DNA from 2 places in the Aminobacter sp. J44 genome. Region 2 is predicted to be linked to the other one. Evidence: predicted binding sites of a transcription regulator. Region 2 holds the regulator's gene; the other holds the start of a gene.

Region 1 (14,727 bases), on a different contig from region 2:
AGGTCGCAGCGTTCATCACGACCATCAGCTTCTGCGCTTCCTCAGCGACAGGTGCCGCGCCGAGCGCTTCTGGCGTCAGGGCGAAACCTGCGATGATGTCGGCGCCGTCACGGACCACGAGCTCCTGCGCCGCGCGCTGGGCGGTATCGGCGTTCGGACCACCGGTGTCCTTCTTGATCAGCTCGATCTTCTTGCCGGCAACGGTGTCGCCATGCTTGGCAATGTAGAGATCGATGCCGGCCTGCAGCTGGTTGGCAGCGTCGGCGAACGGGCCGGAATAGGGCAGGATCACGCCGATCTTGACCGTTTCCTGAGCGAGTGCGGACGTCGACATGGCCAGGGCAACGCCAAGCGCAAGAGTGACGCGTCTAGTCAACATTAGAAAAACCTCCCTAGGTTGTCGAATTGCAGACGAACCTAAGCCCCCGTCTGCTCCTCGATACGGACTGTATACACGGATCGATATTTCGCCAAGGGGGATGTGTATAAACTGTCGCCAGCACGAGCAGGCTGGTCCGGAATCCCGACCGTACACAGAGGTTCAGGCGCGAGTGGACACCCTGGAAGATCGCTGAACCTGCGGTGTATACAAAAGTCGCAAATATCTCCCGGTGCCATGGTGCGCCGGGGCGCGCGGCGTGTATAGTTGCGACAGCTGAAAGGGGAGGATTTCAGTTGGCATGAAGCAGGGTTCAACCCGTACGCATGCGATTCGTGTGGCAATCGAGTTGCGCAGGCGCATCCTGAATGGCGAGTTCGAGGGAGGTTCTCGCCTGTTCGAGGTGGCGCTGGCGGAATCCATGCAGGTGTCTCGCACGCCGGTACGCGAGGCGATGTTCAGGCTGGCCGAGGAGGGGCTGCTCGAGCGGGTTCGGGGAGGTGGCTTCACCGTTCGCACCTTCAGCCTCAGCGACGTCGCGGATGCCATTGAATTGCGTGGCGTCCTGGAAGGAACCGCCGCGCGCCTGGCAGCTGAGCGCGGCGTGGGCGAAGCGCGGCTCCGGCAGATCCATGAGACGCTTGAGGAGATGGAGGGCTGCTTCGGTGCGACCGCCGGGGAGGTCGATTTTGACGGCTATTGCGACTTAAATGCGCGTTTCCATACCGAGCTGGCTTCTCTCGCGGGAAGCGAGGTACTGAGACGGGAGATCGATCGCGTTACCCATCTGCCATTCGCGTCACCTTCCGCATTCCTGCCGAACAATGCTGACGTCGAAGCTTTCCGACTCTCATTGCGCCCCGCGCAGGAGCAGCATCGCGACCTCCTTGATGCAATCGTTAAGCGTGAAGGGACGCGGGCCGAAGCTATTGCACGCGAGCATGCACGCGCTCCCCGGCGCAATCTGGACATCCTTTTGGCGGGCCAGCCGGATCTTTTGGCTCGTATGCCGGCTCTCGCGCTGCTCGTTACCTGAGCGGGATCGTGCGATGTACACAGAACTGTGGCGGCAGTCGTAGTCGGCCGATCCGTACGGGTGCTTTTTTGGAAACAATGGGTTAGGCGCGAATTCTTCCCCTTTCTTCCGCACCGAGTTCCTCGCGAAGAAGTCAGAATCCAACGCTCTCTCACGCTGACTGCTGATTTCGCCTCCAAACCGCCTTGCGTTTTTCGAATGTGCGATACAGTATGTATACATACTCACATTCATGGAGGAAGAAGAGTGTCAGCGACCAGCCTTGAAGCCCTGATTCAGGAGAAGGGTAATCCCGTCGACATCCTGCGCAATTCGCGCATCGGTGCGTACGTTTACCCGGTTGTCGCGCCGGAATTCTCGAACTGGCGTACCGAACAGTGGGCGTGGCGCAATTCAGCCGTGCTCTTCGATCAGTCGCATCACATGGACGAACTGATCGTCGAGGGTCCGCAGGCGGAGGAGTTCCTTGCGTATCACGGCATCAACGCCTTCGGTAACTTCGACCTGAACCGTGCGAAGCACTACGTTCCGGTCACTCCGGCCGGTCACGTCATCGGCGACCACATCATCTTCCGTGAGCGCCAGGACAAGTTCATCCTCGTCGGTCGCGCTCCGACCTCGAACTGGCTGATGTTCTGCGCCGCTTACGGCAAGTGGAATGTGCGCATCAAGCACGACCCGCGTTCGCCGTCGCGTCCGGAAGGTGAGCGCGTCCTGCGCACGCACTACCGCTACCAGATCCAGGGTCCTGAGGCGAACAAGATCCTCGAGAAGCTGAACCGCGGTCCGCTTCCGGAGATCAAGTTCTTCCACGTCGACTGGATCAACATCGGCTCGCGCCGCGTCCAGGCGCTGCGTCACGGCATGTCGGGCGCTCCGGGCCTCGAGATCTGGGGTCCGTACGAGGACAAGAACTACATCCTGTCCGAGATCATGCAGGCCGCCAAGGACGCCAACGTGGATCTCGTCCGCTGCGGCAGCCGCGCCTACTCGACCAACACCCTCGAGTCGGGCTGGATTCCGTCCCCGCTTCCGGGCATCTACACCGGCGACGGCATGCTCAAGGCCTACCGCGAGTGGCTCGGCGTCGACAGCTACGAAGCTACCGGCACGATCGGCGGTTCGTTCGTTTCGTCGAACATCGAGGACTACTACGTCAATCCGTTCGAACTCGGCTACGACTTCTACATCGGCTGGAAGAAGTCCGACTTCGTCGGTAAGGAAGCCCTCCTGAAGATGAAGGAACAGAAGAACCGCAAGAAGGTCACCTTCGAGTGGAACCGCGAGGACGTCCTCAAGGTCATCGGTTCGGCCTTCGAGCAGGGCACGCCGTACAAGTGGATCGACTTCCCGCAGCCGAACTACGCTTCGTCCTCGGCCGACATGATCCTGCACAACGGCAAGATGGTCGGTATGTCGATGTTCAACGGCTACTCCTTCAACGAGCGCTGCGTGCTCTCGCTGGGTGTCGTCGATGCGGACATCCAGGAAGGCGACGTCCTCACCATGCTGTGGGGCGAGCCGGAGCCGACCGCAAAGACCTCGACCGAGCAGCACAAGCAGGCCGAGATCCGCGTCCGCGTCTCCCCGACGCCGTATGCTCGCGACGCTCGCGAGAACTACGCAGAGAGCTGGCGCACCAAGCGCTAAGCGCAATTCCAGGGTGGCGGCCAGCAGTGGCCGCCACCACCTCCACATACGGGCCAGGGACATGAACGACCGCAAGGAAGCCTCCCAGACGCTCAAGGCCCTGATGGGTATCCGCAATCTGGTCGTGGGTGGCGTGATTGCTCGTGGGGAGCGCCTGTCCGAAGTTCCTCTTTCGGAGCGCCTTGGAATTTCCCGAACACCTATTCGCGCCGCTCTGGCGCGCCTTGAGCAGGAAGGGCTGCTCGAACGAATTCCGTCCGGCGGCTATATCGCACGCGGCTTTTCCGCCGACGAAGTTATCGATTCCATTGAGATACGCGGCGTGCTCGAAGGCACGGCAGCGCGCCTTGCGGCTGAGCGCGGCGTCGAACCGCGTAAGCTGATCGAGATCAGCAAGGTGGTGGAGGCGCTGGACGCAACAATCAATCCGAACCCTGCCAAGATCAATTTCGAACGCTACGTGGAACTCAATGCCGAGTTTCACCGGTTGCTGTCGATGCTTGCCGGAAGCGAGACCCTGCGCCGCGAGATCGAGCGCGCGACCAGCCTGCCGTTCGCCTCGCCCAGCGCGTTTCTGGAGACTGAGGAGGCGTTCGTCGTCTTCCGCCGCTCGCTCATCGGCGGTCAGGAGCAGCACCGCTCCATCGTTCAGGCAATTGAGATGCGCGAGGGCGCGCGCGCCGAAGCAATCGCGCGCGAACATGCGCGCGTCGCGCGTCAGAACCTCGAATATGTGCTCAACACCGACAAGAGCCTGCTCAGCCGCATTCCGTCCCTGAATCTGATTGTTACCTGAACGACGCAGGTCTTTGAGTGGAAAGAAAAAGCCGCCGGAAGATCGGCGGCTTTTTCGATTCGGGTCGTCAGGCGTTGCAGCGGCTGACTCAGGCTGATGCCGCCGCCGCCAGCGCGTTGGTCAGATCCTGCTTCAGGTCCTCGACGTCCTCGAGGCCGATCTGCAGGCGGATGATCGGGCCGCCGTAGCTGCGCTTCGAAACGAGGCGGTCGCCGATCCAGACATGCACGGCAAGGCTCTCGAACCCGCCCCAGGAATAGCCCAGGCCGAAGATCCTCAGCGCGTCGAGGAAGGCGTGCGCCTGCTTTTCGCCGCCGCCGTTGAGAACGATCGAGAAGATGCCGCTTGATCCCTTGAAGTCGCGCTTCCACAGCGCGTGGCTCGGGAAGCTTTCGAGAGCAGGGTGCAGCACCTGCGCAACGCCCGACTGTGCTTCCAGCCAGCGCGCTATCTCAAGTGCGTTCTTCTCGTGGCGCTCGAGACGCACGCCCATGGTCCGGAGGCCGCGCAGCACCTGATAGACATCGTCGGGAGCCGCGCAGCAGCCCATGGTAACGAAGGTCTCGTGCAGCTGATTCCAGCAGCGTTCGTTGGCGGACACCGTGCCTAACAGGATGTCCGAATGGCCGGCCGGATACTTGGTCGCCGCGTGGATCGAGACGTCGACGCCGTGGTCGAGAGGCCGGAAGTAGAGCGGCGTCGCCCAGGTGTTGTCCATCATCACGATCGCGCCGCGCGCATGCGCGGCCTGTGCGATTGCGGGAATGTCCTGGATCTCGAAGGTGTTGGACCCGGGCGATTCGGTGAACACGACCTTGGTGTTGGCCTTTATCAGTGCCGAGATGCCGCCGCCGATCGCCGGGTCGTAATATTCGACCTCGACACCGAAGCGCTTCAGCATCATGTCGGCGAAGTGGCGGGTCGGGTGGTAGACGGAATCGACGATCAGCACATGATCGCCTGCCGACAGGAAGGCCAGCATCGGGATCGTGACCGCCGCCAGACCCGACGGCACGATGATGGTTCCGGCCGAGCCTTCCAGCGTGTCCATGGCCGAGGCCAGTGCGTCGGTCGTCGGCGTGCCGCGCGTCCCGTAGGTATATTTCTGGTTGCGTGACGCCATGGTCGCTGCGTCCGGAAACAGCACTGTGGAGGCATGCACGACCGGCGGGTTCACGAAGCCGTAAAAGTCGCGCGGGTTGTTGCCGATATGGGCAAGCTGCGTGTGGATGCCCTTCTTGGTCTGGCCTGAATTGCTCATCTGTCCTCGATCCGTTTAGGGGAGGGATAGCCACTGCAGCCAGCTTCTGCAACTATCGCAGACCAACGCAGCGGCCCCGTAAAAATTGGGCCAGAGTGCCGAGTGGCGCTCCTGACGAACTATGTAAGTTTTTCCGGATAATTGGCCGGAAAACTACATTTTTTTTGCTCACTCATTGGCTCTACATGCACGAAAGATGGTGTGAGGTGCATCAATTTTGGGCAATTCTTCCCGCTGTTTCATTCGCACTTGACCGATGGTCAATAATCGCTTTCGATGGCCGCGTAATGGGAGGCGGGACGACAGGGCCTCAAGCTCTCAGGCGACCTCAGGCTGTTGACAGGGCTGCCACTGCTTCCGCAGGAACCACAAGGGGACACGCACCCCGACAAAAATTAGAAAAGGGTATGTGGGCATGAAAAAGTTTGTGACCGGAATTCTCGGATCGGCTGCGATGGTGCTGATGTCGGCTGCGGCCGGGTCGGCGGCGACGCTCGACGACGTGAAGGCCAAGGGGTTTGTCCAGTGCGGCGTCCACACCGGCCTTGCCGGTTTTGCTGCCCCCGACGATCAGGGCAACTGGAAGGGCTTCGACTCGGACTTCTGCAAGGCCGTTGCTGCCGCCGTCTTCGGGGATCCGGAGAAGGTGAAGTTCACCCCGACCAACGCGACCGAGCGGTTCACCGCGCTGCAGTCGGGTGAAATCGACCTGCTCGCGCGCAACACGACCTGGACGCTGAGCCGCGACACGTCGCTCGGCTTCAACTTCACTGGCGTCAACTACTATGACGGCCAGGGCTTCATGATCAACGCGGCGAAGCTCCCGGGCATCAACTCCGCGCTGCAGCTTTCGGGCGCCGCGATCTGCGTGCAGACCGGCACGACGACCGAGCTCAACCTCGCCGACTACTTCCGTGCCAACAACATGGAATACAACCCGGTCGTGTTCCAGGGCTTCGACGAGACCAATGCCGCTTATGAGGCTGGTCGCTGCGACGCCTACACCACCGACCAGTCCGGTCTGTATGCGCTCCGTCTGACGCTCGCCAACCCGGATGAGCACGTGGTTCTTCCGGAGATCATCTCCAAGGAGCCGCTCGGCCCGCTCGTCCGCCAGGGTGACGACCAGTGGTTCGACATCGTCAAGTGGACTCTCTTTGCGCTGATCCAGGCCGAGGAACTCGGCATCACCCAGGCCAACGTCGAGGAAATGAAGGGCTCCGACAATCCGGAGATCAAGCGCATCCTCGGCCAGGAGCCGGAATCCAAGATTGGCGCGATGCTCGGCCTCGAAAACGACTGGGTCGTGAAAGTGGTCGCCGGCGTCGGCAACTATGGCGAGATGTTCGAGCGTAACATCGGCCAGGAGAGCCCACTCAAGATCGCCCGCGGCCTGAACCAACTCTGGACCAAGGGCGGCCTGCAGTACGCTCCGCCGCTCCGCTAAGAAATTTGCTCCGGCTGCCGGCAACCCCGGCAGCCGCTTTTCTTGGTGCCCGGTGCAAATGCACGCCTTGATCTTTGCAAGGTGAGTACCGGCTCTGGAAATTATCGGGAATGACGGAGACGCTACGCACGTCCCCGCACCGAACCAAGGGGAACCACATGGCATCGACTGAGGTGCTGCGCGCTGACACGTCAGCACGCGTCTCGTGGAAGAACGATCCGCGGGTTCGCGGGATCATCTTCCAGGTACTTGTCGTGGTCATTCTGGCCGCGGCGGTCTACTGGATTTGGGGAAATACGGTAGACAATCTTCGCCGAGCGAACATTTCGTCCGGCTTTGGCTTCCTTGATCGCCGTAGCGGTTTCGACGTCTCGCAGTCACTGATCCAATACACGGCGGACTCATCCTTCCGCAGCGCGCTGATCGTTGGCCTGCTGAACACGATCCTTGTCGCCATTTGCGGCATCATCACTGCGACCATCATCGGCTTCCTTGTCGGCGTCGGCCGGCTGTCTGGCAACTGGCTCATCGCCAAGATCTGCACGGTTTATGTCGAGGTGTTCCGCAACATCCCGCCGCTGCTCGTCATCTTTTTCTGGTATCTCGGTGTGCTGTCGGTGCTGCCCGGGCCGCGCGACAGTCTTGAGCTGCCATTCTCGTCCTATCTCAACAACCGTGGCTTCTTCCTGCCGAAGGCCATCTGGGAAGAGAGTGCGTGGCTCATTCCGGCCGCTCTCGTCGTCGGCATCATCGTCGCCTTCATCGTCAACCGCTGGGCCTACCGGCGCCAGATGCAGACCGGCCAGCCGTTCCCGCGGCTTGCAACATCGCTCGGCCTCATCATTGGCCTGCCGCTGCTGGTGACGTTGCTGCTCGGCATCCCGGTCAGCTTCGAGTTCCCGCAGAAGGGCACCTTCAACCTCAGCGGCGGCTTCCAGGTGAAGCCCGAGTTCCTGTCGCTGTACCTGGCGCTGTCTTTCTACACCGCCTCGTTCATCGCCGAGATCGTTCGCGCCGGTATCCTCGGCGTCAACCGCGGTCAAACAGAAGCCTCCTACGCTCTCGGCTTGCGCTCCGGCCTGACGCTCAGGCTGGTGGTGATCCCGCAGGCGATGCGCATCATCATCCCGCCGCTTACCAGCCAGTATCTCAACCTGACGAAGAACTCGTCGCTCGCCGTCTTCGTCGGCTATCCCGACCTCGTCCAGATCGGCCAGACGACGATGAACCAGACCGGCCAGGCGATCGAGGTCGTGGCCATCTGGATGGTCATCTATCTCGGCCTCAGCCTGTCGACCGCAGCCTTCATGAACTGGTTCAACGCCAAGATGGCGCTGGTGGAGAGATAAGATGACGAGCGCTGATCTTTCCTATGTCCGCACCGAAATGCTGGGGCCGCAGCCGGCCCCGTCGCGGGCCCGCGGTTTTGGCGCCTGGCTGCGCGCCAACCTGTTTGCCTCGCCGATGGACACGGTGCTTACGCTGCTTGGCCTGTTCCTGATCGTCTGGTTCGTGCCGAATATGCTGCGCTGGGCGTTCATCGATGCCGTATGGTCTGGACCCGACCGTACCGTCTGCGCCACCGTTTCGCAGGGTGGCGTCCGGCCGGACGGCTGGTCCGGTGCGTGCTGGGCGTTCGTCAACGCGAAGTTCGCCCAGTTCATGTACGGTCGCTACACCTACAGCGAGCGCTGGCGCGTCGATCTCACGGCGATCCTGTTCGTACTGCTGCTGGTGCCGCTGCTGATCCCGCGCGTACCCTACAAGGCCCTCAACGCGCTGCTGCTGTTTGTCGTCTTCCCGATCGTCGCCTTCTTCCTGCTGGTCGGCGGCTATTTTGGCCTGCGCTATGTGCCGACCTCGGAATGGGGCGGGCTGCTGGTGACGATCGTGCTGTCGGTCGTCGGCATTGCAGTGTCGCTGCCGCTTGGCATCGTGCTGGCGCTGGGACGACGATCCAAGATGCCGGCGATCAAGATGATCTGCGTCATCTTCATTGAGCTGGTGCGCGGCGTGCCGCTGGTGACCGTGCTGTTCATGGCCTCGGTGATGCTGCCGTTGTTCATGCCGGCGGGCATGACCTTCGACCGGTTCCTGCGCGCGCTGGTGGGTGTTGCCCTTTTCGCGTCAGCCTACATGGCGGAGGTGGTTCGCGGGGGCCTGCAGGCGATCCCGAAGGGGCAGTACGAGGGCGCGGATTCGCTCGGCCTCAGCTACTGGCAGAAGATGTGCCTGATCATCCTGCCGCAGGCACTGAAGCTGGTCATCCCCGGCATCGTCAACAGCTTCATCAGCCTCTTCAAGGACACGAGCCTGGTCTACATCATCGGCATGTTTGACCTACTGGGCATCGTGCGCCAGAACTTTACTGACGCCGCCTGGGCATCCGCGCAGACGCCGATGTCGGGGCTGATCTTCGCCGGCGCCGTCTTCTGGATCTTCTGTTTCGGCATGTCCCGCTACTCGATCTGGATGGAGCGGCGGCTTGACACCGGATACCGCCGATGAACACGACCTCCCGTAACAAACACAAGACAAGGCCGAAGAGCCACAGGGGAACAGAAAATGGCCACTGAAAACGCTGTTGCCGCGAACGAGATCGCCGTCGACCGCTCCAAGATGAAGGTGTCGGACACGGACGTCGCCATCGAAATCATCGGCATGCACAAGTGGTACGGTGACTTCCACGTCCTCAAGGACATCAATCTCAAGGTGATGCGCGGCGAGCGCATCGTCGTGGCCGGCCCGTCGGGCTCCGGCAAGTCGACGATGATCCGCTGCATCAACCGCCTTGAGGAGCACCAGAAGGGCAAGATCATCGTCGATGGCATCGAGCTCACCAACGATCTCAAGAAGATCGACGAGGTGCGGCGCGAGGTCGGCATGGTGTTCCAGCACTTCAACCTCTTCCCGCACCTGACGATCCTTGAAAACTGCACACTGGCGCCGATTTGGGTGCGCAAGATGCCGAAGAAGCAGGCCGAGGAAATCGCGATGCATTTCCTCACCCGCGTGAAAATCCCGGAGCAGGCGCACAAATACCCGGGCCAGCTATCGGGCGGCCAGCAGCAGCGCGTGGCGATCGCCCGCTCGCTCTGCATGAACCCTCGCATCATGCTGTTCGACGAGCCGACCTCGGCGCTCGACCCGGAGATGATCAAGGAAGTGCTGGAGACGATGGTCGGTCTTGCCGAGGAAGGCATGACGATGATCTGCGTGACCCACGAGATGGGTTTCGCCCGTCAGGTCGCCAACCGCGTCATCTTCATGGATCAGGGCCAGATCGTCGAGCAAAACACGCCGGCCGAGTTCTTTGACAATCCGCGTCACGAACGCACCAAGCTGTTCCTGTCACAAATCCTGCACTGACAATCGTTCCGAGGCGGGCGAGGGGAAACCTTTACTCGTCTTCGTTTTATCAGGCGGTCCTGAACCAGACGGGCAGGGCCGCTCTCAGTGCTGGGTGTAGCCGTAGAGCCAGTCGAAGCCGGTGGCGAGCTGCTGCGGAGTGCGTCGCGAAAGCACGATGTCGCGGCCGAGCGCGATGGGCCCAGAGGCGTGCCAGGCGAAGCGGTTGAACCTGCCGCGGCTGGCAACGCGGCGCAGGCGCGGCTTGCGTTGCGCCTCGTAGGCCGTGAGCGCGGCGGGGATATCCGGATGCGCCTTCAGCTGCTCCGCCAGCGCCTGCGCGTCCTCGATTGCCATCGCCGCTCCCTGTGCTGCATAGGGGCTGACGGCATGTGCGGCATCGCCGATCAGCGCGACCTTGCCCGCAAAAGTCCACGGCGTCGCTGCCGGCACCTCATGGATCGGCCAGGTGGTCCAGCGCTGCGCCCCCCGGACCAGCGCCAGCAGGGCAGGGTCCGCGCCCGCTATGGCCACTTCAAGGCGTGTGGAGGTGGAGTCGTTAGACCAGGACATCGCCTCGGCGAGGCCCGGCGTGACGGCGACTAGATTGATCTCTTTGCCGGCGCGGATCGGGTAGGCGACCAGATGGAAGTTGCGGTGGAGGAAGGTGGTAACGCGGTCGATGGGCACGAGCTTGCCGCCATCGCCGACCGTCGTGCGCCAGGCGATGTAGCCGGTGTAGAAGCTGCCGATGCCCTTGCCGAACAGGCCGCGCACCGTCGACCAAACGCCATCTGCGCCGACGACGAGGTCGCTGGTAGCTTCGAAATGATGATCCGCTCCGGCGATGGTGAGAGAACAGTTCCCCTTGGTGGTCGAGACACGCTCGACGCGGGCGCCGGTCACCAGGGTGATTGACGGATTATCGAGCGCAGCCTCGAGCAGCGCCTTCTGCAGGTCAGCGCGATGGATGGTAAGGTATGGAGCGCCCCAGCGGTCGAGGGCGAACTGGCCAAGCTCTACCGAGGAGAGCAGCCGGAGGCTGTCAGCCCGACGGATGGCGATTTCGCTCGGGCGGACGGCATGCGGGAGAAGACGGTCGAGAACGCCAAGCTCACGCAGGATGCGGGTGGCATTGGGAGACAGCTGCAGTCCAGCGCCGACTTCCTGCAGTTGTGGGGCGCGCTCGTAGATCGTGACCTTGTACCCAGCGCGAGCCATCGCTAGCGCACAGGTGAGGCCGGCGATTCCGGCTCCTGCTATCGCGATTTGCCCCGCTTCGGGCATCTTCTATCGGTCAGGCTGCGTTGGGGTGGTAAAGAGCGCCGGCCGGGTTGGTCTCGTCAGCCTTAAGCTTCGGATCGTAGCGGTACAGCGTCGAGCAGTACGGGCAGATCTTTTCGGACTCGTCGCCCATGTCGAGGAAGATGTGCGGGTGGTCGAAGGGCGGGTTAGCCCCAACGCACATGAACTCCTTCACCCCGATCGCGATCGCGGGATGACCTGCGTCGTTCTGGAAATGCGGTACCGCGTGGCCAGCCATGAGATGCTCCCGGATTCCTATGCCGATTGCGCCTGCGAGAGCGTTTGCCGCATAAACGTGGTCTTTGCAAGTTGATGATATCAAACTGTCGCAAATGCCTGCCAGAAGCTAAGCTGGCAGCATGCCGTTTGCCTGCGGCAGGGGAAAAACAGGACGATGAACGAGCTCAAGCCCGCGACAAGTGAATTCACTGGCGAGATACAGGCCCTGTCGGCGTCGCCCGACGGCAACCCTGATCGTTTCGTCAATCGTGAATTCTCGTGGCTGCAGTTCAACCGGCGCGTGCTGAGCGAGGCGGAGAACCCGAATCATCCGCTCCTTGAGCGTGTCCGCTTCCTGTCGATCTCCGCCGATAACCTCGACGAGTTCTTCATGGTGCGCGTGGCGGGCCTTGCCGGCCAGGTCCGGCAGGGCATCGCCATCAAGAGCCCGGACGGGCGCACCCCGGAGCAGCAGCTGGAACTGCTGCTTTTCGAGGTCGCGAGGCTGCAGGAGGACCAGCAGCGCGCCTATGCCCATCTGACCGAGCTGCTGCGGCAGGAGGGGATCGAGGTCATCCGCGCCGAAAATCTCGAGCGCGAAGAGCTGGAGTGGCTCGACGCCCATTTCATGGAAGCGATCTTCCCGGTGCTAACGCCGCTGTCGATCGACCCGGCGCATCCATTCCCGTTCATTCCGAACCTGGGCTTCTCGATCGCATTGCAGCTGCGCCACCTGCGCAACCGCGAGCAGATGACGGCGCTGCTGCGTCTTCCCACGGCACTGCGTCGCTACATCCTTATTCCGGGCAACGGCTCGTGCGTCCGCTTCATCAAGTTGGAAGAGGTGGTCGCGCTCTTCATCGGCAAGCTGTTCCCCGGCTACGAGGTCGAGGGATCGGGCACGTTCCGCATCATCCGTGACTCGGATATCGAAGTTGAGGAAGAGGCGGAGGACCTGGTACGCCTGTTCGAGAGTGCGCTGAAGCGCCGCCGGCGCGGCCAGGTGATCCGCATCGAGTTCGACGACAAGATGCCCGGGGCGCTGCGCGAATTCGTGGCGACCGAGCTTGAGGTGCCGGCGTCGCGCATTTCGATTTTGCAGCGGCCGCTTGCGGTCAATCATGTCTCTGAGCTGGTTTCGCTGCCGCGCGATGAGCTCAAGTTCACGCCCTACAATCCGCGCTTCCCCGAGCGCATCCGCGAGCACGGCGGCGACTGTTTCTCGGCGATCCGCGAGAAGGACATCATCGTCCACCACCCCTATGAGTCGTTCGACGCCGTGGTGCAGTTCCTGCGCCAGGCTGCGTTCGACCCGGATGTGGTCGCGATCAAGCAAACGCTGTACCGCACCTCGAATGACAGCCCGATCGTGCGCGCGCTGATCGAGGCGGCCGAGGCCGGCAAGTCGGTGACGGCGCTGGTCGAGCTCAAGGCCCGCTTCGACGAGGAAGCCAACATCCGCTGGGCGAGGGACCTGGAGCGCGCCGGCGTGCAGGTCGTGTTCGGCTTCCTGGAGCTGAAGACCCACGCCAAGATGTCGCTGGTGGTGCGCCGCGAGGACGGCAAGTTGCGCAACTACGTCCACCTCGGCACCGGCAACTACCATCCGATCACCGCGCGTATCTATACGGACCTTTCATTCTTCACCTCGGACCCGGTGATCGCCCGCGACGTTGCGCAGATCTTCAACTTCATCACGGGCTATGCGGAGCCTACCGGCGAGATGCGCCTGGCGATCTCGCCCTTTGGCCTGCGCAGCCGTATCCTGAAGCACATCGAAGATGAAGTCCGCTTCGTGCAGGAGGGCAAGCCCGGCCAGATCTGGATGAAGATGAACTCGCTGGTCGACCCGATCGTCATCGACGCGCTCTACGAGGCAAGCCGCGCCGGGGTCGAAATCGACCTCGTCGTGCGCGGCATCTGCTGCCTGCGGCCGCAGGTGCCCGGCCTTTCGGAAAACATCCGCGTGAAATCGATCGTCGGTCGGTTCCTCGAGCACAGCCGCATCTACTGCTTCGGCAATGGCAGCGGTCTGCCGTCGGACGAGGCCATCGTCTATATCGGCTCGGCCGACATGATGCCGCGCAATCTCGATCGCCGCGTCGAGACGCTGGTCCCAATCACGAATCCGACCGTGCACGAGCAAGTGCTCGGCCAGATCATGCTGGGCAATATTATGGACAACCAGCAGAGTTTCGAGGTACTGGCGGACGGAACCTCGCGGCGGATCGTCCCCGAGGAAGGCGAAGAGCCTTTCAACGCGCAGGAGTATTTCATGACCAATCCGAGCCTTTCGGGTCGTGGTGATGCCCTGAAATCTCATGCGCCACAGCGCATTGCGCAGTACAAGCGCCGCAAGAAAGCCAGCGTGGCAACCTCAGCATGATCTCTGTATCGCAGGGCCGGCTTCCAGATCGCCGGCCTTTGTCCATCGTGGACATTGGATCGAACTCGATCCGCCTCGTCATCTACGAGGGGATCGCCCGATCCCCAACCATCTTGTTCAACGAGAAGATGCTGGCGGGCCTCGGCCGCGGAATCTACTCCACCGGCAAGCTCGACCCGAAGGCGGTCGATATGGCGCTGGAAGAGTTCCGACGCTTTCGGGCACTGTCAGAGCAGGCCGGGGCGCAATCGCTGCACGTGATCGCGACGGCGGCGGCGCGCGAGGCCGAGAATGGCCCCGACTTCATCCGCCGCGCCGAGGACGTGTTTCGCGTACCGATCCGTGTCCTCACCGGCCGCGAGGAGGCAACCTACGCCGGCCTCGGCATCATCTCTGCCTTCCATGATCCCGATGGCATCTCTGGTGACCTCGGCGGTGGCAGCCTGGAGCTCGTCGACGTCAAGGGCGAGGAGATCGGCGAGGGCATCACGCTGCCGCTTGGTGGCCTGCGGCTGCAGGAAATGGCGAAGGGCTCGACTTCGCGGGCATCAAACATTGCGCGCACGAAGCTGAAGCGTGCGAGCTTCCTAGAAGAGGGCAAGGGCCGCACCTTCTACTGCGTTGGCGGCACCTGGCGAAACCTTGCTCGCCTGCACATGACCTCGCAGGGCTACCCGCTCGACGTGATGCACCACTACGAGTTCGAGTTGGACAAGCTCGGCAGCTTCCTGCGGCAGGTGATAGACGGCGACATTTCGCGCATGAAGGGCGTCGAGCGCATCTCGAAGTCGCGCCGCGCGCTGTTGCCTTACGGTGCAGCGGTGTTGCGCGAGATCGTCCAGGCGATGAAGCCGGGCAAGGTGGTGGTGTCAGCGCTCGGCGTGCGCGAGGGCTACCTCT
Region 2 (14,727 bases):
AATCGAGGACGTGGCGACGCTGGTCTCGACAAGAGCCAAGGAAAAGGATCTTGAGCTCATCGTCCGGGTGCAGCCGGGCCTGCCGACGGTAGTCGTTGGTGACGTCGGCCGCTTCCGGCAGATCGTCACTAACCTCGTTGGCAACGCGGTCAAATTCACCGAGAAGGGGCACGTCCTCGTCGACGTGTCTGGCCATGACGTCGGCGACGAGGTCGCCCTGCGCGTGTCGGTGAAAGACACCGGCATCGGCATTCCAGCCGACAAGCTGGACCAGGTCTTCGAGAAGTTCAGCCAGGTCGATGCGTCATCGACGCGCCGTCATGAAGGCACTGGCCTGGGCCTCGCGATCACCTCGCGGCTGGTTGCCCTGATGGGCGGCGAGATCGGGGCCGAGAGCGTCGAGGGCCAAGGTTCCACCTTCTGGTTCACGCTGACGATGCCGCGTGCGGGCGACCATCGCGTACTTCGCCCAACGCCGCTCGACGTTTCGGGCGCGCGCGTGCTGATCGTTGACGACAACGCCGTTAACCGCGCAATTCTGATGGAGCAGATGGCGAGTTGGGGCTTCGACGCCTGCGCCGTCGAGAGCGGCGACGAAGGCATCGCCGTCCTCAAGGCAGTTGTCGCGCGCGGCCTCACCGTCGACTGCATGATCCTCGACTACCAGATGCCGGAGATGACCGGCAGTGATGTCGCGCGCGTCGTTCGCGCAACGCCGGAACTTGCCGCGACGCCGATCGTCATGCTGACCTCTGTCGATCAGACGCTCGGTCAGCCGAGCTACCGTGCGCTCAACATCGACGCTCATCTCATCAAGCCCGCGCGCTCTTCGGCGCTGCTTGAAGCGCTCGTCGCCGCAATCCAGAAGCACCGCCACGGGCTTCAGCAGAAGCACGACCGCACTGCGCCAGCCTCTGCGGTCGAAGATGCCGATGTCATCCGCGTAAAGCCTGCAGCGCCGGCACTGCCGGAGCCCAACATCGTGCCGCTGCGACCTGCCTCCGGCCGCGACCACCGGGTCGACATTCTCGTTGCCGAGGACAATGAAGTGAACCAGCTCGTATTCAGCCAGATCCTTGGCGAAACGGGCCTGCGGTACGAGATCGTCGGCAATGGCCGGCTCGCGGTCGAAGCCTGGTCGCGGCTCAAGCCTCGCATGATGCTGATGGACGTCTCCATGCCTGAGATGAACGGCCTCGAGGCAACCGGCCGGATTCGCGAGATGGAGGAAGGCACCGGCCGGCACACGCCGATCGTCGGCGTCACCGCCCATGCGCTCAAGGGCGACCGGGAACGCTGCATTGAAGCCGGCATGGACGACTATCTGTCCAAGCCAATCAGCCCGAAGGCACTGACGGAAAAGATTTCGCTGTGGCTTGGTGCCGGTACGGAGGTCGACTTCAGCTTCGCATGACGCCGTCACCGGCGTGACACCGGACTGTCATCCAGCTGTTACATAACGCGGCTATTGCCACTCCCGACGCAAGGAGCGTCGCATCCGACCTTCGGGAGTAGGCACCATGACCAGGCATTTCCTCGTAGCGACCGTCGCCTCCGCAGCCCTCGCCGCCTCGCTCGGCGCAGCCAGCGCACAGTCGCGCGACATCATCCAGATCGCAGGTTCCTCGACCGTCCTGCCCTTCGCGAGCATCGTCGCCGAGGAGTTCGGCCAGGCATTTCCCGACTTCAAGACGCCGGTTGTCGGCTCGGGCGGCACGGGCGGCGGCCTGCGCCAGTTCTGTGGCGGCGTCGGTGAGAACACCATCGACATCGCCAATGCCTCGCGCCGGATCCGCGCCGCCGAGGTAGAAGCCTGCAATGCTGCCGGCGTCAGCAAGATCCACGAGATGATGATCGGCTATGACGGCATCGTCTTCGCGACAAGCGCACAGCGCGCCGACTTCGCGCTTGAACCGGTCCACGTATTCAAGGCAATCGCCGCTCAGGTTCCGGTCGACGGCAAGCTCGTCGACAATCCCTACACAAAGTGGAACGAGATCGATCCGTCGCTGCCTGACCAGCCGATTGCACTGGCGATCCCGGCCTCCAACCACGGCACCCGGGAAGTCTTTCAGGAGCGCGTGATCGCGGAAGGCGCCAAGGCAGCCGGGCTGCCGGAGCTGTCGAAGGAAGAGTTCGAGAAGGTCACCACCACCTTCCGCGGGGACGTGGTGGTCGAGATCGCCGGCGATTACACCGAGACTCTCGCCCGCCTGCAGGCCAACCCGGATACGGTCGGCGTCTTTGGCCTCTCCTTCTACGAGCAGAACCGAGACACGCTAAAGGTCGCGACTGTTTCCGGTATCACCCCGTCGCTCGAAACGGTCGCCGCCGGCGAATACCCGGTCTCCCGCCCGCTCTTCTTCTACGTCAAGGGCGAGCACATCGGCGTCGTTCCGGGTATTGCCGAATATGTCGAGTTCTTCCTGTCCGACCAGATGGCCGGGCTGGGCGGCACGCTCGAGACCGCCGGCCTGATCCCCGCGCCTGCGGAAGAACTCGCCGAGGTTCTGGCGAGCTTCCAGGAAGGCAGGACAATCACAGTAGAGGACGTGAAGTAGCGCGTCACGCGGGCATCGGGCCGCTCATGCGGCCTGATGCTCATCCTTCATGAGATCCGGAAGGCCGGTTCATGAACACAGCCATCATCGCCGCCCTGCTGCTGATCCTGCTGGGTATTGCTTACCAGACCGGCTGCTCGCGCAGCCGCAGCCTCACGCTCGCGGGCGAAGCACGGCTTCACTCGCGCCCGGTCTACCACGGCGCCCTCGTTGCCATCTGGTCGCTCACCCCGGCACTGCTGATCCTGGCGCTCTGGGCGCTGTTCGGCGACACGGCAAGCCGCGCCTACGTTCTCGCGCAGCTTCCGCCCGAGACGTCTTCGTTCGCCCCTGCCGATCTTGATGCCGCCATACGGCGCATCCGGCAGATCGAGAGCGGCTTTGGTATCATCGGCGATGCCCAACCTTGGGAAAATCAGGTTGCCCAGGCGCTGCGTGAGTTCCGCATCCTGACCTCGGCAGCCATCATCGCCGCTGCCGCCGGCACGGGCGCGCTGGCGCTCTGGTTCGCGCGCAGCCGAATTTCGCTGCGCCTGCGCGCGCGCAACGAGGTCGAGCGCATGGTCTCCTGGGCGATGATCGGCTGCTCGATCGTCGCGATCCTGACCACCGCCGGCATCGTCGCCTCGCTGCTGGTCGAAGCCATTCGCTTCTTCACTTTCGTCAGCCCAATCGACTTCTTTTTCGGCACTGTCTGGAACCCCGGTTTCTCAACGACGGGCCACGGCTCTGCTGGCGAATACGGCCTCCTGCCGCTCCTGTGGGGCACGCTGATGGTCGCGACCATCGCCATCCTCGTCGCCCTGCCGATCGGCCTGATGACGGCGATCTACCTGACGCAATATGCCTCGCCGCGCCTGCGCGGCGTCGTCAAGCCGATCATCGAGATCCTCGCCGGCATCCCGACCATCGTCTACGGTTTCTTTGCGCTGGTGACGGTCGGCCCCTTCCTGGCCGGGCTGGGTAATTTGCTCGGCCTAGACATCCGCGCCACCAGCGCGCTGACGGCCGGCATCGTCATGGGGATCATGATCATCCCCTTCATCTCCTCGCTCTCTGACGACATCATCCGCCAGGTGCCGCGTGCCATGCGCGACGGCTCCCTGGGCCTTGGTGCCACGCAGTCCGAGACCATCAAGCGCATCATCCTGCCGGCCGCGCTTCCCGGCATCGTCGGCGCGTTCCTGCTCGCCGTCAGCCGCGCCATCGGCGAGACGATGATCGTAGTCCTCGCTGCCGGCAATAGCCCGTACCTGCGCCTCAATCCGGGCGAACCGGTCTCCACCGTGACCGTCACTATCGTCAACCAGCTGACCGGCGACACCGACTTCGCGTCGCCGCAGTCACTGGTCGCCTTCGCGCTGGGCCTGACGCTGTTTGCGATGACCCTCATCCTCAACGTCGCCGCCCTCTACATCGTCCGCCGCTACCGGGAGCAGTACGAATGACGTCCGACGAACGCCTCGGTCTCGTCCGCGCGGGGCTTGCTGCCCGTCATGCCCGCGAATGGCGCTTTCGCTTCTATGGCATCCTCGCAATCCTGGCCGCCCTCAGCTTTGTCGCGATCCTGTTCGGCATGATCCTGTCCCGCGGACTTCCCGCCTTTACGCAGGCGACGCTGACACTCGACGTTCATTTCGATGCGGCGGTCATCAAAGTTGGCGAACGGCCAACGCGAACCGGAAACCAGTCGCACGCCGAATATGCGAAGGCGGTCAGCGACTGGGAGCGCAAGATGACGATGGTCAACTGGAACCGCCTCATCGAGGCGGCGGTGCGGGAGGCTGCCCCCGACACGAAGGCGAATTCGCGTGAAATCCTGTCGATTGTCGAGACCAACGCCCGCTTCGAGCTGCGCGACATGCTGGTCGCTGACCCGACGCTGATCGGCAAGACGGTTCAGGTCAGCCTGCTAGCCTCGGCCAATGCCGACAACTGGCTGAAGGGCAACATCGACCGCGCACTGCCCGATGCGCAGCAACAGCTGCGCGAGCCGGCACGCGCGCTTGCCGACCAGCTCAAGGCCGAGGGGAAAATCCGCAACGCCTTTGCCTGGCACATCTTCACCAATGTCGACTCGCGGTCGGCTCCGGCTTCCGCCGGCCTTGCCGGAGCCTTCGTCGGCTCGCTCTACATGATGCTGGTGGTGATCGTGCTTGCCGTGCCGATCGGCGTCATGAGCGCAGTCTATCTGGAAGAGTTCGCGCCGAAGAACCGGTTCACCGACCTCATTGAGGTCAACATCAACAACCTCGCCGCCGTGCCGTCGATCGTCTTCGGCCTGCTGGGCGCTGCCGTCTTCATCAACTATTTCCGTCTGCCGCTGTCGGCACCGCTCGTCGGCGGACTGGTGCTGTCGCTGATGACACTTCCCACCATCATCATCGCCACGCGCTCGGCGTTGCGCGCCGTGCCGCCGTCGCTGCGCCAGGCAGCCCTCGGCCTCGGCGCGTCGAAGACGCAGACCGTGTTTCACCACGTCCTGCCCGTCACCTATCCCGGCATGCTCACCGCCACCATCATCGGTGTCGCACAGGCGCTTGGCGAAACGGCACCGCTGCTGCTGATCGGCATGAACGCCTTCGTCGCGCAGGTACCGGCTACCCCTCTCGACCAATCGTCAGCCCTGCCCGTGCAGATCTTCCTCTGGCAGGGCAACGAGAACCGCAACTTCTTCGAAGCGCGCACATCAGCCGCCATCATCGTCCTGCTCGGGCTGATGCTGACGCTCAACGCCATCGCGATCTTCCTGCGCTCGCGGCTGGAGAAACGCACATGACAGAGAACACTCGCTTGGAGGCGACCGAAATGAACATGCCTGCCGCAACCATCCTCGCCCGCTCGGACCTCTACCACATGCCGTCAACGACGGTCCGCACGCCCGATGCCGAACCGCGCTCCGCAAAGGTTATCGCGCGCAACGTCAGCGTCTTCTACGGTCCGAAGCAGGCGCTGTTCGACGTGTCGATTGACATTCCGGAAAAGTCCGTCACCGCCTTCATCGGCCCGTCGGGCTGCGGCAAGTCGACCTTCCTGCGCTGCCTCAACCGCATGAACGACACGATCGACGGCTGCCGCGTGAGCGGACAGATCGCACTCGACGGCAGCGACATCTTCGCCCCCTCGCTCGATGTCGTCGAGCTGCGCGCTCGCGTCGGCATGGTGTTCCAGAAGCCGAACCCGTTCCCGAAGTCCATCTACGAAAACGTCGCCTACGGCCCGCGCATCCACGGTCTGGCCCGCTCGAAGGCCGACCTCGATGAGATCGTCGCATCAAGCCTACAGAAGGCGAGCCTCTGGAACGAGGTGAAGGACCGGCTCCACGAGCCCGGCACCGGCCTTTCGGGCGGCCAGCAGCAGCGCCTCTGCATCGCCCGCGCCATTGCGGTCTCGCCGGAAGTGATCCTGATGGACGAGCCCTGCTCGGCTCTCGACCCCATCGCCACTGCCCGCATCGAGGAACTGATCGACGAGCTGAAGCAGAATTTTACGATCGTCATCGTCACCCACTCGATGCAGCAGGCCGCGCGCGTGTCGCAACGCACCGCTTTCTTCCATCTCGGCAACCTGGTCGAAGAAGGTCCGACTGACCTGATCTTCACCAGCCCCGGCGAGAAGCGGACGCAGGACTACATCACCGGCAGGTTCGGCTGAGGAGCCAATTCATGGCAGCCCATATCGTTACCTCCTTCGACGAAGAACTCGGCAACATCGACCGCCTGATCCGCGAGATGGGCGACCTTGCGCACACGATGGTCACGGATGCCACCCGCGCGCTGTTCGACAGCGATTCGGTGCTCGCCCTACGCGTGGTTTCCGCAGACGCCGTGATGGATGCCCACCAGCGCGCGCTCGACGAACGCGCGATCACCATCATCGCCAAACGCCAGCCGATGGCTCAGGATCTGCGCGTCGTCGTCGGCGCACTCCGCATGGCGGCCGACTTCGAGCGCATCGGCGACCTCGCCAAGAACATTGCCAAGCGGGTCAGCGCCGTCAGCGAAGGCGTCACGCCAAAGAGCCTGTCGCATTCGATCGACGTCATGGCGAAGCTGGTGATGGAACAGATCGACGAGGTCGTCGCGGCCTATGCGGCGCGCAATGCCGGCCGGCTGGAGGCGCTGCGTATCGACGATGAACAGATCGACATCCAGTACACCGCCGTCTTCCGCGAGCTCTTGACCTATATGATGGAAGACCCGCGCAACATCACGGCTTGCACGCATCTGCTCTTCTGCGCGAAGAACCTCGAACGCATCGGCGATCACGTCACCAACATCGCCGAAAACGCCTACTATATCGCCACAGGCCGCCAGCTGCCGCTGAACCGGCCGAAGACCGACGAGACCACAATTGCGCCAGACCCTGCCTGAGAAGGAGAGCCGGCTGATGATTGCACCGAAGATCATGGTGGTCGAAGACGAGGAGGCGCTCGGCATCCTGCTGCGCTACAACCTTGAGGCCGAGGGCTATCAGGTCGAGGTCGTCACGCGCGGTGACGAGGCGGAGATGCGGCTGCGCGAGCATGTGCCGGATCTGCTGGTGCTCGACTGGATGGTGCCGGCCGTCTCCGGCATCGAGCTCTGCCGTCGCCTGCGCCTGCGGCCCGAAACCGAGCGGCTGCCGGTCATCATGCTGACGGCCCGCGGCGAGGAGAGCGACCGCGTACGCGGCCTTTCAACCGGCGCCGACGACTATCTCGTCAAGCCGTTCTCTACGCCTGAATTCATCGCCCGCGTGCGCGCGCTGCTGCGCCGGGCAAAGCCCGAAGTCCTGTCGTCCGTGCTCAAGGTTGGCGACATCGTACTCGACCGCGAGACGCACCGCGTCCACCGCGGCGACACCGAAATCAGGCTCGGGCCGACCGAATTCCGCCTGCTCGAATTCATGATGCGTCATCCCGGCCGCGTCTTCTCGCGCAGCCAGTTACTCGACAATGTCTGGGGGGAGACGATCTACATCGATGAGCGCACCGTCGACGTTCATGTCGGGCGGCTGCGCAAGGCGGTGAACCGCGACGGCGAGACCGACATCATCCGCACCATCCGCGGCGCGGGCTATGCCATGCAGGAAGGCTGAGCCGCGCGCGGCGCTTCAATCAGTCTGTCAGGGAAAGTGGCGATCCACGACGACCGATGGCGCGGTTGATCCCGGTGGCCTACAAAGTAGGTGGGCGCCATATATCCGAGCCCACGGGCCCGGACAGGGACAGCTCCCTAAGGATCAATAAGGCCCCGGGGAAATGCTGCTCCTGTCGAGAAGCGCAGACCGCCGTTGCCTATATAGTCGCGCCCGCCCTGCCGCGCCAGTGACAGAACCGAAAATTGACCGAACATCGCGGCGACCCATCTGCAACCCGCTACCTGAGTACAGCCTCCTTGCCTCGGCGGGGCATGGCCCCTAGGTTCGGGCAACGACATTCTGAGGAACGACATCGCATGCGCTTTGAAGGAACGGCTTCCTACGTCGCCGACAAGGACCTGATGGTTGCGGTCAACGCCGCGATTGCCCTCGAACGCCCGCTGCTGGTCAAGGGCGAGCCAGGCACCGGCAAGACCGAGCTTGCGCGCCAGATCGCAGCCGCGCTCGGCCTGGAACTGATCGAGTGGAACGTGAAGTCCACCACTCGCGCGCAGCAGGGTTTGTACGAGTACGACGCTGTCTCCCGGCTGCGCGACAGCCAGCTGGGCGACGAGCGCTTCAACGACATTCGCAACTACATTCGCCGCGGCAAGCTGTGGGAAGCCTTCACTTCCGAGAAGAAGGTGGTGCTGCTGATCGACGAGATCGACAAGGCCGACATCGAGTTCCCGAACGACCTTCTGCAGGAACTCGACCGCATGGAGTTCCACGTCTACGAGACCGGAGAAACGATCCGTGCGGTCAACCGGCCCATCGTCATCATCACCTCGAACAACGAGAAGGAGCTGCCCGACGCCTTCCTTCGCCGCTGCTTCTTCCACTACATCCGCTTCCCGGACATGGAGACGCTGCAGAAGATCGTCGACGTCCACTATCCAGGCATTAAGCAGGAGCTGGTGCGCGCCGCCCTTACCCAGTTCTACGAGATCCGCGAGGTGCCGGGCCTGAAGAAGAAACCCTCGACTTCCGAGGCGCTCGACTGGATCCGCCTGCTGGTCGCCGACGACATTTCGCCGGAAGACCTGCGCGGCGATGCCAGGAACGCACTGCCGCGCCTGCACGGCGCGCTGCTCAAGAACGAGCAGGACGTTCATCTCTTCGAACGCCTGGCGTTCATGTCGCGGAGATAACCGATGGCCGAAGTCGTCATCCGTCCGCTGGAAAAGACCGATCATTCGGAGTGGAGGCGGCTCTGGACAGCCTATCTCACCTTCTACCAGAGCGAGGTGAGCGAGACGGTCTACGAGACCACCTGGCAGCGGCTGTTCACTGATGGCGAATTCGAGCCCTGCGGCTTCATTGCCCTGGTCGATGGCAAGGCAGTCGGCCTCGTCCACTACCTCTTCCATCGCTCCAGCTGGTCGATGGAAGGCAACTGCTACCTGCAGGACCTGTTCACCGACGGGGAGGCTCGTGGCAAAGGCGTGGGCGCGGCACTCATCGAGGCCGTGCGCAAGGCGGCAGCAGAGCGCGGCGTGACCAACGTCTACTGGATGACGCACGAAACCAACGCCACGGCCCGCCGGCTCTACGACCGCGTTGCTCGCCGCACCGGATTCATCGAATACGACCTGTCCTGACCATGTTCCTCCCCTTCTTCCTCGAGCTCAAGGCAGCCAAGGTTCCGGTGTCGCTCCGCGAATACCTGTCGCTGCTCGAGGGCATGAAGGCGGGGCTGGTCGACTATGACGTCGAAGGCTTTTACTACCTGGCGCGATCGGCGCTGGTGAAGGACGAGCGCTACATCGACCGCTTCGATCAGGTCTTCTCGCATGTCTTCAAGGGGCTCGATGCGCTTTCCGGCGAAGGCGGCATCGACCCCGCCAACCTGCCCGAGGAATGGCTGCGCAAGCTCGCCGAAAAGCACCTCACCGAAGAGGAGAAGAAGCTGGTTGAAGCCCTCGGCGGCTTCGAGAAGCTGATGGAGACGCTGCGGCAGCGGCTGGAGGAGCAGAAGGGCCGCCATCAGGGCGGCTCGAAGTGGATCGGCACCGCCGGCACCTCGCCCTTCGGCGCCTATGGCTACAATCCGGAAGGCGTGCGCATCGGGCAGGCGGAAAGCCGCCACCGCCGCGCGGTGAAGGTTTGGGACAAGCGCGAGTTCCGCAATTTTGACGACACGGTCGAGCTCGGCACCCGCAACATCAAGGTCGCGCTGAAGCGCCTGCGCCGCTGGGTGCGTGAGGGCGCTGACGAAGAGCTCGACCTCCCCGGCACCATTACCGCTACCGCGGAGCACGGCTATCTCGACGTCAAGACACGGCCGGAGCGGCGCAACGCAGTCAAGCTGCTCATGTTCTTCGACGTCGGCGGCTCGATGGACGACCACATCCGCATCGTCGAGGAGCTGTTCTCGGCCGCGCGCGCCGAGTTCAAGCACATGGAGTACTTCTACTTTCACAATTGCCTCTACGAGGGCGTGTGGAAGGACAATCGGCGTCGGCATTCGGAGGTGATCCCCACCTACGAGGTGATCCAGAAATACGGCCCCGACTACAAGGTAGTCTTCGTCGGCGACGCCTCGATGAGCCCTTACGAGATCACCTCGCCAGGCGGCTCAGTGGAACACTGGAATCAGGAAGCTGGCCACGTCTGGCTGTCGCGCGTGCTCAACCAGTGGCCGAATGCGGTGTGGCTCAACCCGGTGCGTGAGCAGCACTGGCAGTACACGCACTCGATCAAGCTGATCCAGGAAATCTTCTCGCAGCGCATGTATCCGCTGACGCTCGCGGGCCTTGAAGCCGCGACCCGCGAGCTGTCGCGCCGCCACTGACGCCTGCCATTGAGGCAGGCGCGCGAAGACACTACATTTACGGCACCGACAAACCGGAGCTTCCCGATGACCGACAAGCATTTTCCCGTCACCCGCACCGATGCGGAGTGGCGCGCTCTCCTGACGCCGGAGCAGTATCAGGTGATGCGCCAGCACGGCACGGAGCGCCCCGGCAGCTGCGCGCTTCTGCATGAAAAGCGGCCGGGCACCTTCAAGTGCGTCGGTTGTGGCACGCCGCTGTTTGCCTCGACGCTGAAGTTCGAAAGCGGCACCGGCTGGCCGAGCTTCAATGACCCGATCCCGGGCTCGGTCGAAACCTCCGAGGACCGTTCCTACGGCATGGTTCGCACGGAAGTGCATTGCGCGACCTGCGGCAGCCATCTCGGCCACGTCTTCCCTGACGGTCCGCCGCCGACCTTCCTGCGCTACTGCATCAATGGCGTGGCGCTCGAGTTCGAACCCGACGCCGGCTGAACGCCCTAGAACAGCTCGACTGCCCCGCTCGTGTCCGGAACAGGAGCGGGGCGCGTCTTCCGCTCCGCCTCGAACACCTTCGCATCGCGCTCCATCAGTGACTGGCGCGCGCGGCCCGAAACCGGCCAGTACTGGATCTTGCGGCCATGCTCGCCGAGCAGGCTGCCGCCGACATGGCGGATGCCCTCGTTCTCCAGGAACTTCACCGCGAATTCGGCATTCTGGCGCCCGACATCAGTCAGGCCGTCGATCATCCTTGCCCCGCCGAACAGCTTGGCTTCCAGCCGGTCGCGGCGCGCGCCATGCTTCAGAAGATCGTTGACCAGCAGCTCCATCGCATGAACGCCATGGCGCTGCACCGCGCGGTCGTTGCCGCCAAGTGTGCCGCCCGGCAGCAGGAAGTGATTCATGCCGCCAACGCCGGCGATCGGATCACGGATGCAGGCGGCGACGCAGCTTCCCAGCAGTGTCGTCAGAACCATCTCCGGATCGTCGGTGACATAATGGTCCCCTTGCACGATGTGGACGCGCTTTGCTCTCACAATGCTGGGCTGCTGCGGAGCGGCAAAAGCGGTCGCGGAAGCACCTGTCATCGCTCAGTGCCCATCGTGACGTGTCTCGCGCCAAAGACAAGGGTTTCGACCATACAGTTGACCACTAGACGGTTTCTCTGGCTGCGTTGCAGCGGTTGATGATTTCGGCACCGATCCGCTCGAGCGGCAGCTGGCGTTCCACCGCGCCGATCTCGAAGGCGACCTTCGGCATGCCGTAGACGACGCATGTCGATTCATTCTGACCGATCGTCAAGGCACCTGCCCCGCGCATCATGTGGAGACCGCGTGCGCCATCGCGTCCCATACCGGTCAGGATGACCCCGACAGCCGAGCGCCCGGCATGGCGCGCAACCGACTCGAACAGGACGTCGACCGAGGGACGGTGACCGTTGACCGGCTCGCTGGCGGTCAGGCGGCAGCGCAGCTGGCCAACGCCGGCGACCTGCAGGTGCTGTTCGCCGCCCGGCGCGATGTAAATATGGCCAGGAACGAGAGGCGCGCCCTCGACCGCCTCGCTGACAGCCGCAGCGCAAACGCGGTTTAGACGATCAGCAAAGCTCTTGGTGAAGGTGGCCGGCATGTGCTGGGTGACCACCGTCGGCGGGCAGTTCGCCGGAAAGGCTGAAAGCACATTCATCAGCGCCTCGACGCCACCGGTCGACGAGCCGATCGCGACGATGCGGCCGTCCGAACGAAATTCGCCCTTGGTTGAATGGGCCGGCGTGCGGTCCGTACCGGCGCGCACGCGCGCCCGGGCTGCCGACTTTACGCGCGCGGCAAGGTCTCCAAATGCTTCCTCGACCGTGTGGCCGGCGGAGGGCTTGGCGACGCAGTCGACCGCGCCCAGCTCGAGCGCGGCGAGCGTGACGTCCGCACCCGCCTGGGTCAGCGTCGACACCATCACCACCGGCATCGGCCGCAGCCGCATGATCTTCTCGAGGAAGCTCAGCCCGTTCATGTTGGGCATTTCCACGTCCAGCGTGATCACGTCCGGATTGAGGCGCTTGATCGCCTCGCGAGCCTCGTAGGGATCGCCCGCCTGACCGATAACCTGAATCTCCGGATCGCGCCGAAGCACAGCCGAAATAAGGCTGCGCATGGTGGCGCTGTCGTCCACCACGAGGACCTTTACCCCGCTCATTTTAGAAACCGTCCTTGAGCCTGTAGGTCGTGAGACCGTCATTTTCGAATCTGCTCATGTCGGTCACGCGTTCGGAGTGACCCACATAGAGCCTGCCGCCCGAATTGAGCAGCGGCGCGAACCTTGACCAGATGCGAGCCTGGGTGGGTTCGTCAAAATAGATGACGACGTTGCGGCAGAAGATGGCGTCGAATTTGCCCTTCATCGGCCACTGGGCCATCAGATTGAGTTCGCGGAACGCGACCAGCTGGCGCATCTCGTCGCCCACGCCCCACGCGTCTTGCCCGCGATCCTTGACCCGGGCCATCCAACGGTCCCGCAATGCCAGCGGAACCGGCTGCACCGCCTCGTCGGAATAGACGCCCGCACGACCCGTCGCGACCACATTGGGATCGATGTCAGTCGCGAGAATCCGCACGTCGTAGTTGGCCGCTTCCGGCATCGCGTCGAGGACGGTAAGCGCGATCGAGTACGGTTCCTGCCCGGTCGAGCAGCCCGCCGACCAGAACCGGACGCGCCCGCCGGCGCGTGCACGCTGGATCAGCGCCGGCAGGACCTTGGTCTTCAGGTGCTCGAAGTGGTGCGGCTCGCGGAAGAAGCGGGTGACGTTGGTCGTCAGCGCCGCCAGCATGTTCTGGCGTTCGCTCGCGCCGTCCGAACCCGCGACGTAGCTGCAGTAATCGCGAAAACTCTCCAGCCCCAGCGCGCGCAGCCGCTTGGCGAGGCGCGAATAGACCAGCGAAGCCTTGCTCTCCGACAGGGCGATGCCGGCATCGTCGTAGAGCATGCGTGCGATCGACAGGAAATCCTCGTTGGTGAAGAGAAATTCACCTTCGACCAGCGGTTCCTTGCGACCGGGAGCTCCCGTCCGCATTGCAGTTGTCATGCAGCTTCTGCCTCGAATTCATCCGGCAGAATTCGGTCGAGCGCGACGACGCCGATCATGCGGCCGTCGACGGCAAGTATGCCGCGGACGAAGGAGCGGACCGTCTCATTCGCGACGCTCGGCGTCGGCTGGATCTCTTCATCGGTGACGCTCAGGATGTCGCAGACGGCATCGACCAGCAGGCCAACCTCGCGGTTCTCGCAGCGAACGACGATGATGACGTGCCGTGCCTCAGCGACGGTGGTTCCAAGTCCCAGACGCTCGGAAAGGTCGATGATCGGCAGCACGGTGCCGCGCAGGTTGATGACGCCGCGCATGTAGCTCTGCGCGTGCGGAAGCGGCGTAGCGGGCGTCCAGCCGCGGATCTCGCGGACCATCATGATGTCCACGCAGTATTCCTGAGCACCGATCCGGAACGCAATCAGCTCACGCCGCTGATCGGATGCCTTCATGTTCAGAACCTGGTTCATGGTTTCCCCAAAAGCCTCGCAAACCGTGAGTTGCAGACGCCCCCGCTGGAGACCAGTCTGTGCCTCCATCGTTAATTTGCGGTTTAGCGCATGTGGCTGGTGCGAGGCGTGAATTGTCCGCTAACAGAAATTCAGCGCCTCAGCCGGGTCGGGAGATGTAACCTCTCCATACACTCCTGACCTCAGTGCGAAGCCGGGGGCCTCGGTTATCCGAAGCCCCCGCGCATTCATCAGAACTCGTCCCAGTTCTCGTCATCGTCACGCTGCGCGAGCAGCGCGGCGGACCTTGCACCGCCTGCGGAGCTGACGGTCTTGAGCTGCGGGATTGCAGCCTGCTTGGCCGGAGCAGACAGGGCCGGAGCCGCGCCCGAGATCCTTGCAGGCTTCTGGCCGCGGTCGCTGAGCTGGAACTTGGCGACGAGACGGGCCAGCTCTTCGGCCTCCTGAGCGAGGTTGTGGCTTGCCGCCGTCGTCTCTTCGACCATCGCCGCGTTCTGCTGGGTGACCTGGTCCATCTGGTTGACGGCCGTGTTAACCTCGGCAAGGCCGGTCGACTGCTCGCGGGCAGATGCCGCGATCTCGGTGACCAGCGTCGTGATCTGGGCAACCTGAGCGACGATCTTTTCCAGCGCGGAACCGGTCTGGCCGACAAGATCGACGCCCTGGTCGACCTGCTGCGTCGAGGTGGAGATAAGCTCCTTGATCTCCTTGGCAGCTTCCGCCGAA

What was found. The regulator PhoB, encoded in region 2, activates phosphate uptake and scavenging genes when phosphate is short. The targets are predictions, from matches to a motif close to TGTCATNNANCTGTCAT.
Region 1: the regulator PhoB is predicted to act here: its motif matches at 11,536-11,552, upstream of L610_RS00205 (RNA degradosome polyphosphate kinase).

Annotation. Positions count from the first base shown of each region.
Region 1 is NZ_VLJG01000001.1:42,551-57,277, reverse strand. It holds gene L610_RS00260 (ABC transporter substrate-binding protein) at 1-379, opposite strand, end outside; gene L610_RS00255 (GntR family transcriptional regulator) at 681-1,415, shown strand; gene L610_RS00250 (aminomethyltransferase family protein) at 1,662-3,065, shown strand; gene L610_RS00245 (GntR family transcriptional regulator) at 3,127-3,861, shown strand; gene L610_RS00240 (cystathionine beta-lyase) at 3,950-5,122, opposite strand; gene L610_RS00235 (amino acid ABC transporter substrate-binding protein) at 5,538-6,569, shown strand; gene L610_RS00230 (amino acid ABC transporter permease) at 6,728-7,918, shown strand; gene L610_RS00225 (amino acid ABC transporter permease) at 7,920-9,077, shown strand; gene L610_RS00220 (amino acid ABC transporter ATP-binding protein) at 9,135-9,938, shown strand; gene L610_RS00215 (FAD-dependent oxidoreductase) at 10,023-11,204, opposite strand; gene L610_RS00210 (zinc-finger domain-containing protein) at 11,215-11,460, opposite strand; gene L610_RS00205 (RNA degradosome polyphosphate kinase) at 11,617-13,827, shown strand; gene ppx (exopolyphosphatase) at 13,824-14,727, shown strand, end outside.
Region 2 is NZ_VLJG01000002.1:10,218-24,944, forward strand. It holds gene L610_RS00955 (PAS-domain containing protein) at 1-1,414, shown strand, start outside; gene L610_RS00960 (substrate-binding domain-containing protein) at 1,521-2,561, shown strand; gene pstC (phosphate ABC transporter permease subunit PstC) at 2,633-4,009, shown strand; gene pstA (phosphate ABC transporter permease PstA) at 4,006-5,340, shown strand; gene pstB (phosphate ABC transporter ATP-binding protein PstB) at 5,376-6,215, shown strand; gene phoU (phosphate signaling complex protein PhoU) at 6,227-6,934, shown strand; gene phoB (phosphate regulon transcriptional regulator PhoB) at 6,951-7,640, shown strand; RNA gene ssrS (6S RNA) at 7,678-7,834, opposite strand; gene L610_RS00995 (MoxR family ATPase) at 8,000-8,833, shown strand; gene L610_RS01000 (GNAT family N-acetyltransferase) at 8,837-9,283, shown strand; gene L610_RS01005 (VWA domain-containing protein) at 9,286-10,476, shown strand; gene msrB (peptide-methionine (R)-S-oxide reductase MsrB) at 10,543-10,950, shown strand; gene L610_RS01015 (chemotaxis protein CheD) at 10,956-11,543, opposite strand; gene L610_RS01020 (chemotaxis response regulator protein-glutamate methylesterase) at 11,608-12,645, opposite strand; gene L610_RS01025 (protein-glutamate O-methyltransferase) at 12,647-13,531, opposite strand; gene L610_RS01030 (chemotaxis protein CheW) at 13,528-14,001, opposite strand; gene L610_RS01035 (methyl-accepting chemotaxis protein) at 14,232-14,727, opposite strand, start outside.